Linked DNA regions of Planctellipticum variicoloris. The protein of the gene in region 2 interacts with the protein of the main gene of each other region in a pairwise test. Links are inferred from orthologs where the notes say so. Each region holds a gene or a part of one and is shown on either strand. Other genes may lie near its edges. The genes, in order: dnaE and dnaX.

Region 1 (8,879 bases), 1.9 Mb from region 2 along the record:
GCCTGCGCTCCTGACCGACGCGGCACGCGACCGGCTCCGGCCACAGTACTACGCTTCCGACTGGAAATTCCCCGAAACCAGCCCGATCCCCCGCTGGTCGCTGATTCCCGGCGGCCGACTGGCCCGCTATACCCTGCAGACCCAGCGCGGCTGCCCGCTGGCCTGCTCCTTCTGCGCCGCCAGCCGGCTGCTCGGTCGCTACCGCGAGAAGCCGGTCGCGCAGGTCCGCCGGGAATTGACCGCGATCCGCGAACACACCGGTCCGCACCGGCCGCTGCTGGAACTGGCCGACGACAACACGTTCGCCGGGCCGACACCACGGTTCGATCTGCTGGAAACTCTCGCAGACTCCGGGCTGCCGTACTTCACCGAAAACGACTGGCGGCTCGGCGAACGGCCGGAGCTCCTCGCGCGGCTGGCCCGCTCGGGCTGCCGACAGGTGCTGATCGGCGTCGAATCGCTCGTTTTCCGCTATCCCGGCATGGGAGGCAAGCAAGCCGAGTTTGACCGCATCTGCCGGGCGATTGACGCCATCCAGCAGGCCGGGGTCAGCGTCAACGCCTGCTTCATCGTTGGAGCCGACGGCGAAACCCGCCAGTCGCTCGACCGGCTGGCCCAGTTCCTCGAAACCGCCGACTTCGCCGACGTCCAGGTAACGCTGCAGACGCCTTTCCCCGGCACGGCCCTCTATCGGCAACTGCAGCGTCAGGGACGCCTCCGGCGGGACCAGGGCTGGTCCGCGTACACGCTGTTCGACGTCACTTATCAACCCGACGCGATGACTGTCCCCGAGCTCGAAACGGGCTTCCTGGAGGTCCTGCAGCGAGTCTACGCGGACGGCCCCTCCCGCCAGCGACAGAGACTGCGCAACCAGATCTGGCGGATTGCCCGTCCGCGGAATCCACGCGAAGAAAGCTCCGTATGACGCTCCACACGCTGGTTCGATTTCTGCTGCTGCGGAAGGACGCGATTGAGACGGTCGCCCGCAGCCAAGGCGCTCTGCTGCTCGGCGTCCTGTTCGTCTTCGGAGCCGCTCTCGCGCGAGAATACGACCGCTCCGATCTCGCCGCCGAGCCGATCCACCTGTTCCTGCCGCTGCTGGCTTCACTGGCCAGTTCGTTCCTGCTGTGGGGTTTGCTCTGGAACATCAATTATTCCAAACGCCTGCCGTGGAACTGTCCCAGCTATGCAGACTTTCTCCGCTGTTTCTGGATGACCGCCCCGCTGGCGTGGATCTATGCCATTCCCGTGGAACGTTTCCTGGACGAAGGGAATGCGGTCGAAGCGAATTTCTGGATGCTGGGGATCGTGGCTCTCTGGCGCGTGGTCGTCATCATCCGCGTGATTCAGGTTCTGTGGAGCGTCCCCACCTGGATCGCCGCGGCCATCGTGCTGACCTACAGCGACGCGGTCATCATCGCCGCAAACCTTTTCTCCCCCTGGCCCATCTTTGACATCATGTCGGGAAACCGACTGTCCGCCGCCGAAAGTCGCCTGATTGGAGCCCGGCTGCTGATCGGCGCCGTCTCCTTCCTCGCCGCGCCGATTCTGCTCATCATGTTCACGACGGCCTGTGCCACAGCCTGGCCGGCGAATGAGCGACAGACGTCCCGCCCAGAGCGAGTCAAGCTGCCGCTGTGGGTCCTCTCGATCGTTTTGCTCATCATCGGCGGCTGGCTGCTGACGATCGGCCAGTCCGCCCAACAGCGTGCGACGGTCATGGCTCATGACATCCAGGCCGGCCGCTATCGGGAAGCCCTCGAATTTCAATCGAGCCACGTTTCCGGCGACTTCCCGCCCCATTGGAACCCGCCGCCGTACCCGGGCTACCGCAACGAAGACATCGTCCCGCTGGCGCGGCTTGTCGCAACGATCCCTGAATTGCAGGTTCCGGACTGGGTCCGCGATTTCTGGTCGCGCCGGCTGCTGCGAAACTTCAACGCGGCCTACCTGGCCGACAGCGTCTGGCAGAGGTTATCGGCGGAAGAACTCGATCGCATGCTGACTGTGCTGGAATCCATTCCGGCGCTCGAACAGGAATCGATCCTGCGTCCGCACTGGGAGCCGAACTGGACCGAAGGACCGAATGGCGGCAACTGGCCACTTCGGAAACGGTTTTCCGAATTCTTTCGCGCCCTGCATGCCCATCGACAGTCGAACGGCGACTCCGACTCGAGCCAACCCGCCGATGCCCTTCAGCCGGAGTCGTCGAAATCCGCCCCCCAACAACTACCGCCCCACGCTCCCCCCCGACCGACTCGCCGTGCGCGGTTCCGCCATGAACTTCAGGTTCCCGTCCCCCAGCGCATCGCTCAGCTCGGTCCGCAGCTCCCGCGTACAACTCACCTTCTGCTCCAGCGGCTTCTGCGCGATGAACCGGATCCGGGCCGAGGGCTGCGCGTCCTCGGCGGTATCCACGAAGAGCACCACCTCCGTCCGCCCGGGGTGCTTGTTCAGAATGTCCCGCACGCGGTTGACGACGCGCGTGTCGTGGACCCCCTTCTGAAACTTGATCGCCACCTGCCGCGTGAAGTCCCGCTCGACTTCTTCCAGCGTCCACATCGAATCGACGACGACGTTCGGCTCCCGGCTCCGCTTGTCGACTTTTCCCTTCAGGAACCGCACCGCGTCCTGTTCGACCTTTTCCCCCAGCCGGGCGAAGTCTTCCGGCCACATGATGCAGCGGACCACGCCGCTCGGATCTTCGAAGTCGAAGTTCACGTACTTGGAATGCCCGTTCCGGCTCGGCTTCTTCGTCGTCGCCTTCTTGATCGCGGAAATCATCCCCCCCAGCACGACTTCGGACCCGTCATCGAGTTCGACGAGCTCGCGCGCGGCGTGCGTCGCGTACGACCGGAGCTGGTCCGCCAGCTCGGTCAGCGGGTGACTGGTCAGGTAGAAGCCGAGCGTCTCCTTTTCGTACTGCAGCTTCTCGCGCTGCGACCACTCGGGGACGTCGGGCAGGGCGGTCATCACCGCCGCCGCGGCTTCCTCGGGGGTCGCTTCGTCGTCATCGCCGCCGAACAGGTTCTTCTGCCCCCGCGCCTTGTCCTTATGCCGCGACTGCGACGCCTGCACCGCCCGCTCGACGACCGTGATCAACTGCGACCGCCGGCCGCCGAGGCAGTCGAGCGCCCCCGCCTTCACCAGCAGTTCCAGCACAGACTTGTTGAGGGCTTTCGGGTCGATCCGTTCCGCCAGATCAAAGATGCTGGTGAACGGCCCGTTTGCGGTCCGCTCTTCGACGATGGCGTGCAATGCCGCCTCGCCCACGCCTTTCAGAGCGCCGAGACCGAACGTCAGCTTGTCCCCCAGCACACCGAACTCGACCTCGCTGTGGTTGATATCCGGCGGAAGGATTTCGATCTTCATCCGCCGGCAGTCATCGACGTGCTCGGAGATCCGGTCGGTGTCTTCCATTTCGCAGGAGAGCAGGGCGGCCATGAACTCGGCCGGATAGTGCGCCTTCAGATATGCCGTCTGATAGGCCACCGCCCCGTACGCCGTCGAGTGCGACTTGTTGAAGCCATACCCGGCGAACTTTTCGATCATGCCGAACAGCTCAATGGCGGTCTGCTCGGCCAGGCCGTTCGCGGCGGAGCCTTCCAGGAACTGCGCCCGGTACTTGGCGATCGTCTCCAGCTTCTTTTTGCTGATCGCCTTGATGCACTGATACGACTGCGACAGCTCGATCCCGCCGAGGCGGTTGAGAATCCGCATGACCTGTTCCTGGTAGACCATGACCCCGTAGGTCTCGTCCAGGATGCTGTCCATGATCGGGTGGACGCGGGGCAGCGGCTGCCGGCCGTGTTTGACGTCCACGTAGGTCATCACCATGCCGCCTTCGAGCGGACCGGGCCGGTAGAGGGCCGAGGTGGCGATGATGTCGAGGAAGCTGTCGGGCTTCATCTTCGTCAGCAGGTCGCGCATCCCGCCCGACTCAAGCTGGAAGATCCCCTTCGTTTCCCCTCGCTGCAGCAGGGCGAACGTCTCCTTGTCGTCGATCGGCAGCTTGACGGGGTCGATCTCCACGCCGCGGTGCTTCCGGACGTTGATCACCGCCTTGTCGAGGATCGTCAGGTTCCGCAGGCCCAGAAAGTCCATTTTCAGGAAGCCGGCTTTTTCGACCGTCGGCCCGTCCCACTGCGTCACGACGTCGGTCTTGCCCGAGATCGTCTGCAATGGCACGTAGTCGCCGATCGGCCGGTCGGCCACCACCACGCCGGCCGCGTGCGTTCCCGCACTGCGCGCCAGCCCTTCGAGCTGAATCGCCATGTCGAGCAGTTCGCGGATCTGCGGATCCCCCTCGTACTGCTCCTTCAGCTCGGCGCTCTTTTCGAGAGCCTCCTTCAGCTCGATATTCAGCTCTTCCGGGATCATTTTCGCGACGGCGTCGACGCGGGGGAGGGGGATCGACAGTGCGCGGCCGACGTCCCGAATCGCCGCCTTGGCCTTCAGCGTGCCGAACGTACCGATCTGCGAGACGTTCGCTTCGCCGTATTTCTGCTTGGTGTAGTCGATGACCGCCTGCCGGCGATCGCGGCAGAAGTCGATATCGATATCGGGGGGTTCCGTCCGGCTTTCGTCGAGAAATCGCTCGAACAGCAGGTCGTACTGCAGCGGGCAGACGTGGCTGAGCCCCAGCACGTAGGCCACCAGCGCCCCGCACGCCGAACCGCGCGCGCTGCAGGGAATGCCCTGATCCATCGCGAAGCGGACGAAGTCCCAGACGATCAAGAAGTAGCTGGGGTAACCCATTTTCTGGATGACGCCGAGTTCGCGGTCGAGCCGGGCGCGGTGTTCGTCAGTGATGTTTTCCTTGCCGTACCGCCACTCCATCCCCTTTTCGCAGAGGAGCCGCAGGTAATCGACGTCGCTCAGCTCGTCCGGGCACTGGAAGACCGGGTAGTACCGTTCCTTGCCGAGCTTGATGTCGACCCGGTCGGCGATCTCCTGCGACCGGGCGACCGCGTCTTCGAAGCCCGGAAACGCCGCGTACATTTCGTCGGGGGTGCGGACGAAGAGCTGATCGCTGTCCATCCGCATGCGGTTCAGGTCGCTCCGTTCGGACTTGGTGTTCACGCACAGCAGCACGTCCTGCACCGCCGCGTCTTCCCGGTTCAGGTAGTGGGCGTCGTTGGTCGCGACCAGCGGGAGTCCCATCCGGTTGGCCAGGTCGACCGTCCGGTCCATGCACTCCTTCTGAATCTGAAAGCCGGCGTTCTGGATCTCCATGTAAAAGCGGTCGCCGAAGACGTCGACGTACCACTTCGTCAGCTTCTCGGCGGCCTCCCAGTCGTCGGCGAGCAGGTAGTGCGACAGCTCGCCCGCCGCGCAGCCCGACAGGCAGATGATCCCCTCGCTGTGACCGGCGAGCAGCTCCTTGTCGATGCGGGGCTTGTAGTAGAAGCCTTCGAGGAAGGACTTGGACGACATCGTGATCAGGTTGCGGAACCCGGTCAGATTCATCGCCAGCAGCGTCAGGTGATAGCTGGCCTCCTTGACCTTGCTGGCCCCCTTTTTGTCGAACCGGGAACCGGGCGCGATGTAGGCCTCCAGCCCGATGATCGGGTTCAGCCCGCTCCCCTTGCAGGCGTTGTAGAACTCCAGCGAGCCGTACAGGTTGCCGTGGTCGGTGATCGCCACGGAGTTCATCCCCGACCCTTTGACCTTCTTGACGAGGTCTTCGCGATCGCTGTCTGAGATGCGCGTCGCCCCGTCGAGCAGGCTGAAGTGCGTATGGCAGTGGAGGTGGGCGAAGGGACGCGCGTCCGTCATGATATCACTTCCGTGTGTCGGCAGAAGGGGGCAGTTGATGACCCGATTCTACCGTCCCGCGGCGTGACCTCAACCGCGGGGAAAAAACGAATTGTTTCCCGCGAATTCTCCCTTGCAAATCGGGTGACCGGGGCAGGAGCATCCTCGCGATGCCCCGGTCTTATCGCGCGTGAGTCGCCTGAACCGGGATTCCACTCTGTTCAGGTCGTGGTATGGTGTGTCGACAGGCTGCTTTTCTCCCGGAGGACGCGATGTCCACCTCGACGCTGATGACCGCCGAGCAACTGTTCGAACTCTCGCCCCGCCTTCCACGGGCCGAGCTGATCGAGGGGGAACTGCGAGAAATGACTCCCAGCGGAGCAGAACACGGACTGGTGAGCCTGGAATTGATGGCGGAATTGCGAGATTTCCTGAAGCGGAATCCCGCCGGCCGTGCCTTTGCCGAAGTCGGATTTGTGATCCGCCGCGAGCCCGACACGGTGCTGGTTCCGGACGGTGCGTTCATTTCGAGCGAGAGTCTGGCGCAGACCGGCGTTCCCAGCTCGTTCTACAACGGCGCCCCCGATCTGGTGCTGGAAGTGATCTCTCCCACGGATCGCCCGAAACAGTACGAGGAGAAGGCCCGGATCTGGCTCGCTGCTGGAGCACGTCTGGTCTGGCTGATTCATCCGAGAAAACGTACGGCAGTGATCTATCGACCGGGTCTCGATTCCGTCACGATTTCCGCCAACGACGATCTGACTGGCGAAGACGTCGTGCCGGGGTTTCGGTGTCGGTTGGGGGATGTGCTTTCGTAATGTGAACTGCCGACGGAGTTCAGTCGATGTGCTTCGAGACTGCGTCTGCAGTTCGGTGATTCACTTTATTCGCAGCGTTTGCCTCGTGTTATGCTGGCAGGGTAAGCCGCAATTTCCCCCGGAGGACGAGATGTCCACCTCGACGCTGATGACCGCCGAGCAACTGTTCGAACTCTCGCCAGACCTGATGCGGGCAGACCTGATTGAGGGCAAACTTCACGAGTATCCGTATTACGGCTGTCGAGACGGACTCCTCGCCGGCGAAATCGCTTTTCGTCTGGCGGAATTCGCCGATGCAAACAACCTGGGGAGAGTCGGCGGCAGTGGCGGTGGATTCATCCTCCAGCGAAACCCCGATACCGTTCTGACTCCAGCGGCAGTGTTTCTCTCGACGGAACTGCTCGCCCGAACCGGCATCCCGACATTTTTCTTTCCGGGTCCGCCGGATCTCGTCGTCGAGATCGTCGCTCCAGACGACGGTTCAAAGGATTTCCAGCGAAACATCAAACTGTGGCTGGCGGCCGGAACGAAATTGGTCTGGCTGGTCGACGGTACCCAGCGAAGGGCAATCATCTATCGCACCGGCCGATCGCCAATTACGCTTTCGGAGGAAGAGTATCTCGCTGGAGAAGACGTTGTACCGGGTTTCCGCTGCCGGCTCGCGGATGTGTTTGAGTGACACGATCCAAGCGGCATATCCATCGCTGCAGTTAACGCGACGATGCCAAACGCTGCTCACCCGCTCGCTCTTAGACGCGATCCTGCGGCGCTGCGCAATCAGCGTCAGCGGCGTTGCAAACAGGCCCTCGCTGTTCACTCCAGTGACAGAACATCCAACGAAGAGACTTCACGTCACTTTGAATCCAGGCCGCTGCAATCACCGTCCAGCACCGAGGAAGTCGCGTTGATAGGCTCAGCCACACGGGCGAAGTAGGGAGACGGAGTTGCATCCTCCCCAAATAGCTCCCTCTGGGGATCAACGCGGAGCACTTCATCGACTTCGGGATCGGATGTGATAGTCGCCTGTGACGTCTGAAGGCGCAGTTGGAGATTGAAGGTTCGTTGGTGCGCCTTCCGCAAGACAGTCTGATAAACCATCGGAATAATATGAGTGTTCTCACCGTACTCAGCAGATTCCAAGCCATCTTCGAGCGTCGCACCGAGAACGTAGGCGACAATTTCTGTTGAATGCTGGACTCGTCCGGCCTTGCGAATCTCCTTTGCGTAATTGCGAGCCTGATCGGCCTCGTTCTGTGAAACGCAAAACCCACCCTTCTTCAATTCGAGAATTGCGACTTTTCGAATTCCAGCGACCTCGCCGGCAGAATCGTAGGCGTCGGCACAGTAGGCGCCTATAGAAATCTCGGGCAGTACGACAAAATCGGGCCTTCGTTTAGGTGGCTTGTAGTTGGCTCCACCCAAAAACCTGCCGATCACCTCGGCAAGTCCACGATTGGATCGGAAGTCCACGGCTTCGTACTCAGGCCCAAAGATCCACAAGCCGCGTTCGAACAGCGGCTGAAGATCATGAAGTTCGTCCGCATGCGGATTCTCGACGAGGCGATCCATTCGTTCGATGAGCTTCAGCCGCCGATCAAGTTCGTTCAGAACGATCTCCGCGTTGCTTGCCGTCCACTGCTGCATCAGTGAATTCCACGTATCAAGATCGTCCGACGAACAAGATGCGAGTTGCGTAAGCAGGTCGTATCCAGCCCGGCTTTGCTCGAGTTTCGCCAACACTTGCACAGTGCGGCTTAGGTCCCGATCAGAAATCGTTGGACACTTTTCCTGAACCTCATCAATGAACTGCCCAATCGTCCTTTTCGAAATCGAGGGCAGATCTCCCATCAAATTGCGGCTGTTCTCGATTGCATTCTTCTTCCGTTCCTTCCGTGTTGTCGACAACTGCGACTGAATCTCCTTAATGACGTAGCTGTGCACCGCGCCATGAACCGCATTGGTCTTCTGATTTGCGTGAAACCCCGACCAATCGGCTTTGATGTCGACACCCGGCGTTAAGAAATTGGCGGTAACGATGAAGCTGAACTTCTTCGCGTGCTCGGTACGACCGTCAAGGTAAGCACCCTCTTCATCAAGTCTATCCCAGTTCGGCTCTCCCACGCGGCGCTGGTTGACCCACCATGTGATTCCCCGGAGTCGCGAGCTTCGATAATGCTCAATTGAATCAATGAAATGGACCAAAATCGTCCCGAAGTTCTCCACTTCGATCTCTGTCGTTCTGACCCCGTCGAGCGACGTCAACTCAACCTGCTGCTGATTGACCTTGATGACGAGCGACGGGTC
Region 2 (7,735 bases):
TGGTGATCGACGATGGCCTGTGCAACCCGTTTGAGCGTGTTGTGCCGCTGTTCGATCGACTCGATGAGCCACTTGGCGGAGTCGATCTTCCGCTTGATGTACTCCCGCGTCTGAGCGTCTGCGCCGTCGCGGATGAGCTGCTGATACTTTTTGCTGATCCGGAGGCGGGGCGTGTACTCGTCCTCCAGCCGGACCACGTAATGACCATGATCGTCCTGCTCGACGAACAGGTCGGGGGTGACGTTCTGGACCGGGCGGACTTCAAAGCCCGCGCCGGGATACGGATTGAGATTCAGCAGCTCCTGATGCGCCGCCTTGATCTCCTCGATCGAGTAGCCGGTCTTCTTCTCGATCAGCGGGAGCCGGTTCTGCGCCAGGTCTTCCAGGTGCGACGTGATCAGCGTCACCAGGCAGTCGCGGTGCGGCGTTTCGGGGGTGATCTGCAGCAGCAGGCACTCCCGCACGTCGCGCGCCCCGACTCCGGGCGGGTCGAGCTTCTGCACGTTGGCCAGAGCCTGTTGAGCATCGCGAAGGCTGATCGTGCGGCCGTAGACCTGCATCAGCTCGGGGAGGGCATTCTGCAGGCGGCCGTTGTGGTCGAGATTCTGAATGATGAACTCGCCGAACTCGCGGACTTCCACGGGGACGCTGAAGTAGCCGTACTGTTCGAGCAGGTAGTCGTGAAGCGACTGGGAGGGCTGAGTGATGTTGGCAATCACGTCGTGCTGGCGGTCGGAGCTCTCGTCGATCCGATTCGACGACGGCTTGCTGCCCGACGTGTAGTTGTCTTCCGGCCAGTCGGAAGACATCTCCATCAGGCGTTCGAAGTCGGCGGCGTTTTCGTGATCGGCATCGACGACCAGTTCGCGTTCCGCAATCGGCTTCTCGTCGGCCTCTTCGCGGGCGGCCTGCAGTTCCTCCTCGACCCCCGGAGCCTCCGAATCGCCGAGCGGATTCTCCAGGCAGACGTTCTCCGCCAGCTCCTGTTCGATGCGTTCCTGCAGCGCCATGATCGGCAACTGCAGAATCTCCATCGACTGGATCATCCGCGGCGCCAGCTTCATCTGCTGGCTCATCTTCATTTGCTGAGAGAAATTGAGCTGCATCGTTCGGTGTCACTCTCTCGTCAGCAATTGGCGGTCAGCGACAGTCGCCGACCGGCTCAAGAAACGCCAAAACACTCGTGGGCTAGAAGGCCTGACGGCCGCGGAGGGCGTCCGCCAGCATTTCGCGATTCGCAAATTCGAGGATGCTCCCCGAGGCGATGCCACGGGCCAGCCGGGTGATCTTGACCGGGCTGTCGGCCAGCAGGTTGGAGATATAGAGCGAGGTGCCGTCCCCTTCGAGGGTCGGGTTGGTCGCCATCACGATTTCGCGGATCTCGGCCGTCCGAATCCGATGCAGCAGAGCGTCGATCGTCAGGTCGTCGGGACCAACGCCGCTCAGCGGGGAAATCCGGCCCCCGAGGACGTGGTAGACGCCGTGAAAAATCCCGGCGGCTTCGAGCGCCAGCAGGTCGCGGGGTTGCTCGACCACGCAGACGACATGCTGATCGCGACGGGGATCGCGACAGATGTCGCAGATTTCGCCCTCGGTCCGGTTGAAGCAGATCTTGCAGGGATGTACCGATTGTTTGACCCGGCGGATCGAATCGGCCAGCGCCTGGGCGGCCGACGCGGGCAAATCCAGCACGTGGTTGGCCAGACGCTCCGCCGACTTCCGCCCGATTCCGGGCAGCGAAGCGAACTGCTCAATCAGATTTCCCACCGCTTCACCGTAGGGGTGCCGAGCGGTTTCATTCACACGGGCCATGCTGTCGTTCCTGGAGTTCCATTCCTGCGGAGCCGGCTATCGGGGAGCTCCGCCCAAGCCCAGGCCTGCGAGCATTTCCGAGATTCCCGGCAGTTTCAGCCCGCCAGTCGCCTGCTGCATCTCCTCGGCCGCAGCGGCTCGCGCCTGGCCGATTGCGTCATTCGCCGCCGCGACGACGAGCTGCTCGACCGTCCGCGGATTGCCGGCTGCGAGTAGCGCGGGATCGATCCGGCAGTTCAGCACTTCGTTCTGGCCATTGACCTCGATCTCGACCTGCCCGCCGGGCGCACGACCCGTGCAGCGTCGGCCGGCCAGACGTTCCTGGACCCCCTTCATGTGGGCCGACATCGACTGGGCCTGCTGGAGCAGGGCGGTCAGGTTTCCCAGTTGCTTGAACATGACTGTCTATTCCTCGGGCAGGTCTCCGCCAGCCGGGGCCTCGACCACCTCGGCCAGAACCTCCTGCCGGAGCCAGCGCTCGATCCCGAAGGTTTTCGCAACTTCCTGGACCAGCGGGTCTTCGGGTGACTCCACCACTTTGCGTCGACTGTTCGTCGGCTGAGCGGGCTGAGGTTTGGCTTCTGGAGCTTCGGTGACCACGGTACGGAACTGAATCCGTACGTCCTGGCCAGTCAGCTCTTTGACCAAACTCTCTAGCCGGGCTTGGACTTCCGGCCGCTCGCACGCCTTCCGTCCGATATCATAGCTCGCAGAAAATGAGAAATCCAGTCGATTTGGTCCGGAAATTGCAGTTGACACGACTTTCGCCAGGTGAGTCCCAGTCATGTCGGTCAAGCGGGACAACATGAGGCGGTGCAGTTCCGCCTCAAGTCCCGGCTGAAATGCGATCACCGGGGGGGGCGCCGCAGCCTCGATTGGAGCCGGATCTCGACTCCCAGTCACCGGCGAATCCGCACCTGAAGCCACCTCCGCCGGAGGGGGCGTCAGTCGCTCATTTTTTTTTTGCGCTGGCAGGCTTGGGGCCGGAACAGGGCTCGTCGAGGCCGCCAGCCGAGGTGGCGGAGCACTCGTCGGACGGGCGGTTCCGCTGGCGACAACGGCATTGCCCGCCTTGAGTTGCGACAGAAGGTCGTCGAGTCGCTCCATATCGGCCAGCAGCGACAGCCGGACGAGAGCCAGCTCGGCGAGCGCCCGACCGTATGTCACCCGCTGCATCCGGCCCTTGGTATCGGCGAAGATCTGCAACGCCGCTACCACGTTCTCCAGACCCCAGCGCCGGGACTGTTCCTGGAGCTTCGGCAGGCAATCCCGCCCCACGCTCAAAAGCTGAACGCCCTCGGCTCCACAGGCAGCGACCATCAGATCCCGGAAATAATTCAACAACTGGTCGGTGAAAGCCTCCAGTTGCACCCCATCATTCAACGCGACTTGAAATTGTGACAAGGCCGCATCGCGCCGCCGGTCGATCATCGCCTCGATCAGATCAATCAACCGCTGGTCGGGCGCCGTCCCCAGCAGGCGATGGACGTCGGCTGCAGTGATGTGCTGCGCGCCGAAGGCCAGGAGCTGGTCGAACAGGGACTGGCTGTCACGCATTGAACCGGCCGCCCGCCGGGCAACCAGCTCCAGGGCCTCCTGGTCGACCGTGAAGCCTTCTGCCTCAGCGAGCTGCGACAGGCGAATTTCAATGTTGTCGGTAGAAATCGTTCCGAAATCGAACCGCTGGCAGCGGGACAGAATCGTGTCGGGGACTTTATTCGGCTCGGTCGTGCAGAAGACGAATTTGACGAGCGGCGGCGGTTCTTCCAGCGTCTTCAGGAGGGCGTTGAACGCCTCCTTCGTCAGCATGTGAACTTCGTCGATAATGTAGACTTTGTACTTCGACCGCATCGAGCGGACGTTGACGTTCGCCCGCAGCGAGCGGATGTCGTCGATGCCGCGATTCGAGGCGCCGTCGATCTCGGACACGTCAACGTCGTTGCCCGCGGAAATGCCCCGGCAGATCTCGCACTCGTTGCAGGGGACGCCGTCTTTGGTGTTTGGACAGTTCAGGGCCTTTGCGAATATCCGGGCCATCGACGTCTTGCCGACGCCCCGCGCCCCGGTGAAGAGATAGGCGTGGGCGACTCGGTTTTCGAGGATGGCGTTGCGCAGCGTCTGAGCGATGCGCTCCTGGCCGACGACTTCCGAAAACGTCTGCGGGCGGAAGCGTCGAGCGAGTGCGGTGTATTGCGTATCCATGCCGGCAAAGTCCCGGGAAAAGCCGCCCCGGCGGATGGCCGAACAGGCAGACTGCGGAGAGCTTGCCGGGGCCGTCGCATGGTACCATTTCGCCCGCGCCGCGGCAGGGGACTCAGCCCGATTGGCGGTCCGTGCGGCTCGATTGCAAAAAAGGAACGGGGAGCCGCAAAGCTGCCTCCGTCCGCACCTGAGAACCAACTGCTTAGGGCTGCTTCAGTTACGACCTGACCCGGTTCACACGGCCTCACCGCGAAAAGAGGCAGCTTTCCGACTCCCCGCCTGCCGACGCAATGCGAAGGCCCGAAAGGCCACAGTCCCAGTATTTGTTTCCGCCGCCGGAAGTCAAGTTCGCACAGGGAATTCGGTCGACTTTGGCGGCGGCCTGGACGGAACGCGAGCAGGTCGGTTTGGACCGGTCAGGGTTCCGGTCGGACGGGATTTCGGTAAGATTCAGGCTCAGGCTGCCTTCGGGCATCGGGCTGCCGGTCCGGCAGTCATTAAGTCGACTTCGTTTTTTGTCCGTTTCAGCGAGGGTTTCCGCCGGATGGCCGTGTTGATGCAGATCAGGAACGCCCATAAGAATTATGGGTCGCAGGTGTTGCTGGACGGAGCGGAAGCTGCGCTGACGGAAGACGTCAAGGTGGGGTTTGTCGGCCGGAACGGAGCCGGGAAAAGTACCCTGCTGCGGATTCTGCTCGGCGAAGAGGAGCTGGATCAGGGCGAAGTCACGCGCTCGAACAACCTGCGGCTGGGGTATCTGCGGCAGCACGATCCCTTCAAACCTGGCGAAACCGCCCTCGAGTTTCTGATGCGCGACAGCGGCCAGCCTGACTGGAAGTGCGGTGAAGTCGCCGGTCAGTTCGAATTGAAGGGGGCCTATCTCGACGGGCCGATCGCCAAGCTCTCCGGCGGCTGGCAGACCCGCGTCAAGCTGGCGGCCCTGCTGCTGCACGAGCCCAACCTGCTCCTGCTGGACGAACCGACCAACTTCCTCGATCTGCGGACACAGATTCTGCTGGAGCACTTTCTGCGGAACTATCGCGAGGCCTGCCTGATTGTTTCGCACGACCGGTCCTTCCTGCAGGAAACGTGCACGCACACGCTCGACCTGACCCGCGGCAAGCTCACGATGTTTCCTGGAAAGATCGAAGCCTATCTCGAATATCAGCGGGACCAGAAGGAACATAAAGAACGGTCCAACGCCGCAGTCCTTGCCAAACGCAAACACCTCGAAGAATTCATCGCCAAGAACAAAGCCCGCGCCAGCACGGCGACGCAGGCCCGTTCCAAGAGCAAGCAGCTCGAACGTCTGGAAACGATCGAGATCGAAGCCGATGAGCCGACGGCGTGTATCCGTGCGCCGCAGGTCGATCCCCGCCAGGGACCGGCGGTCCGCTGCCGCGACGTGGCGATTGGCTACGCCGAGCGGAAAATTGCTGACGACATCACGCTGGAAATCGATCACGGCACGCGGGCGGCGATCGTGGGAGACAACGGCCAGGGGAAAACCACGTTCCTGCGGACGCTCGTCGACTCCCTGAAGCCGCTGGCGGGCGACGTTCGCTGGGGTCACGGCTGCCAGATCGGTGTCTACGCCCAGCACGTCTACACCAGCCTGCCCGAGAAGCAGACTGTTCTCGATTACCTCTATGCCCAGGCGGCGCCGGGAACCCGCGACCAGCAGATTCTGGATCTGGCGGGCGCCATGCTGTTCCGCGGCGAAGCGGTGCAGAAGAAAGTCTCGGTCCTCTCCGGCGGCGAGCGCGCCCGGCTCTGCATGGCCGGTCTGCTCCTCAGTCAGTGCAACGTTCTGATCCTCGACGAACCGGGCAACCACCTCGACGTTGACACGATCGAAGCCCTCGCCGAGGCGTTGATCGCCTACAAGGGGACGGTGATCTTCACCAGCCACGACCGGCACTTCATGAAGCGGGTGGCCAACTGCATCATCGAAGTCCGCGACGGCCGGGTTACCCTCTACGGCGGTCAGTACGACGCGTATCTGTACTCGGTCAACAAGGAGATCGAAGAAGGCGAGCGCGAAGAAGCCGCCCGCCGGGCGAAGGTTCCCCCGGTTCCGGGCCGCGAATCGACGCCGGTCGCCAAAGGACCGAAGAAGAACGAACGCGAACTGCGGAAAGAGATGTCGACCGTCGAGAAAACAATCGCACGGCTCGACGACGAGAAGAAGAAGGTCCACGCGGCGCTGATGCAGGCGACAGACGCGATTGAAGCAATGAGGCTGCACGATGAGCAGGAGGCGATTGCCGCGCAGCTCGTCGACGCCGAAGAACGCTGGTGTGAACTGCAGGCGGAACTGGAAGAGTAAGAGTTCTCGGGGAGACGCAGAGGGAAGAGGAGTTCGCGGAGAAGAACCAGAATTTGACGCAACGACATAGCGCGTTGAATCGCGAAGGCAAAACGGCAGGTTCTGACGACGAACCGCAGTTGGCGCGTCATGAGGCCCGGTCAGGGGCGAATCCCTGTCGCCCAGCGGCGTAAATCCTGGGCGACTCGCTCTGTAGCCCGTTTCAGGACGGCGCGTTACAAATTCGGCCACACGTCGTTCCCGAATATTCCGTCAGGACGTCGCATGTCGACAGTACCGGCCGTCAAGCCACCGCGCCTTACTTCGCTGGACCAGTTCCGCGGCTACACCATGCTGGGAATGCTGCTGGTCAATTTCCTCGGCGGATACTCGATCTGTCCGCGAATTCTTAAACACTCCCACGACTACTGCAGCTACGCCGACACCATTATGCCGCAGTTTCTTTTTGCGGCCGGCTTTGCGCTCCGGCTGAGCCTCGGGCGTCGCCTGGAAGCGGGCGGGAAGATGCCCTGGGGGCGGGCGCTCCGCCGAATTCTGGGGCTGGCGCTGGTCGCCGTGATCTGGTATTCGTTCTGTGACCTGCGTGGAATGATTGACAAGTTCAACACTCAGGATCTCGCCAGCGTTCTCTACAGCCAGGCGAAACGGGGCTGGTTTCAGACGCTGATGCACATCGCCGTGACTTCGCTCTGGATCCTGCCGGTGATCTCCGCCTCGGTCCGGGTGCGGATTGCCTATGCTGTGGCATCCGGCGTGCTGCATATCGTGCTGTCCTGGTGGTTCAATTTTGTGTGGGTGAACTCTGCCCCGAATGGAATCGACGGCGGTCCGCTCGGATTTCTGACATGGACCGTTCCCGCCATCTGCGGCACGCTGGCCTGCGACGCCGCCCGCGCAAGGGGAACCGCTGCCGTGCGCAGCCTGGCCCTGTGCGGAATCGGAGTCATGGCGCTGGCGTGGGGCATGTCCTGCGGGACAGTCCTCTACAACGTGCCGTTGGCTCGTGCTCAATCGACGGTCCTGCCGGCAGTTCCGTCCGGCACGATCGACGATTCCGGCGATCGGGACAGCATCGACGCCTTTCGGACCACGCCGCCGATCGTCGCACCAGCACCCGGAGTCACCAAACTGGCGCCCGATCCGGTTCTGCCGTCTCTCGAACGCCTGCGGGCCTGGGACGGCGGTCTGGTGGAACCTCCCTTCGTCCCCCCGCCCGACGCGATGCGACGTCAGTGGAACTACTGGATGATGAGCCAGCGGAGCGGCAATCTCTCGTATCCGACGTTCGCGGCGGGTCTGTCGCTGCTGCTCTATGCCGGGTTTCTGGGGGCCTGCGATGGTTGGGGATGGACCTTGGGAATCTTCCGTACGCTGGGAACCAACTCGCTGGCC

Evidence for each region.
Region 1: the proteins of dnaX (region 2) and dnaE interact in binary tests that used the Escherichia coli proteins (3 or more experiments, as listed by UniProt). The link is inferred for Planctellipticum variicoloris from one-to-one orthologs.

Annotation. Positions count from the first base shown.
Region 1 is NZ_CP130886.1:2,998,660-3,007,538, forward strand. Bases 2,030-6,086 are described here. They hold dnaE (DNA polymerase III subunit alpha), read right to left. Parts: upstream 5,779-6,086; coding sequence 2,230-5,778; downstream 2,030-2,229. Other genes in these bases: SH412_RS11655 (Uma2 family endonuclease), read left to right, coding at 6,030-6,086. In the rest of the region: SH412_RS11640 (B12-binding domain-containing radical SAM protein), read left to right, coding at 1-925; SH412_RS11645 (hypothetical protein), read right to left, coding at 1,105-1,779; more of SH412_RS11655, read left to right, coding at 6,087-6,575; SH412_RS11660 (Uma2 family endonuclease), read left to right, coding at 6,706-7,254; SH412_RS11665 (ATP-binding protein), read right to left, coding at 7,428-8,879. UniProt on the Escherichia coli protein: DNA polymerase III is a complex, multichain enzyme responsible for most of the replicative synthesis in bacteria. This DNA polymerase also exhibits 3' to 5' exonuclease activity. The alpha chain is the DNA polymerase catalytic subunit.
Region 2 is NZ_CP130886.1:1,143,002-1,150,736, forward strand. What follows is about bases 1,617-4,529. They hold dnaX (DNA polymerase III subunit gamma/tau), read right to left. Parts: upstream 4,015-4,529; coding sequence 2,218-4,014; downstream 1,617-2,217. Other genes in these bases: recR (recombination mediator RecR), read right to left, coding at 1,617-1,812; SH412_RS04530 (YbaB/EbfC family nucleoid-associated protein), read right to left, coding at 1,849-2,211. In the rest of the region: rpoN (RNA polymerase factor sigma-54), read right to left, coding at 1-1,106; more of recR, read right to left, coding at 1,189-1,616; SH412_RS04545 (ABC-F family ATP-binding cassette domain-containing protein), read left to right, coding at 4,559-6,343; SH412_RS04550 (hypothetical protein), read left to right, coding at 6,608-7,735. UniProt on the Escherichia coli protein: Part of the beta sliding clamp loading complex, which hydrolyzes ATP to load the beta clamp onto primed DNA to form the DNA replication pre-initiation complex.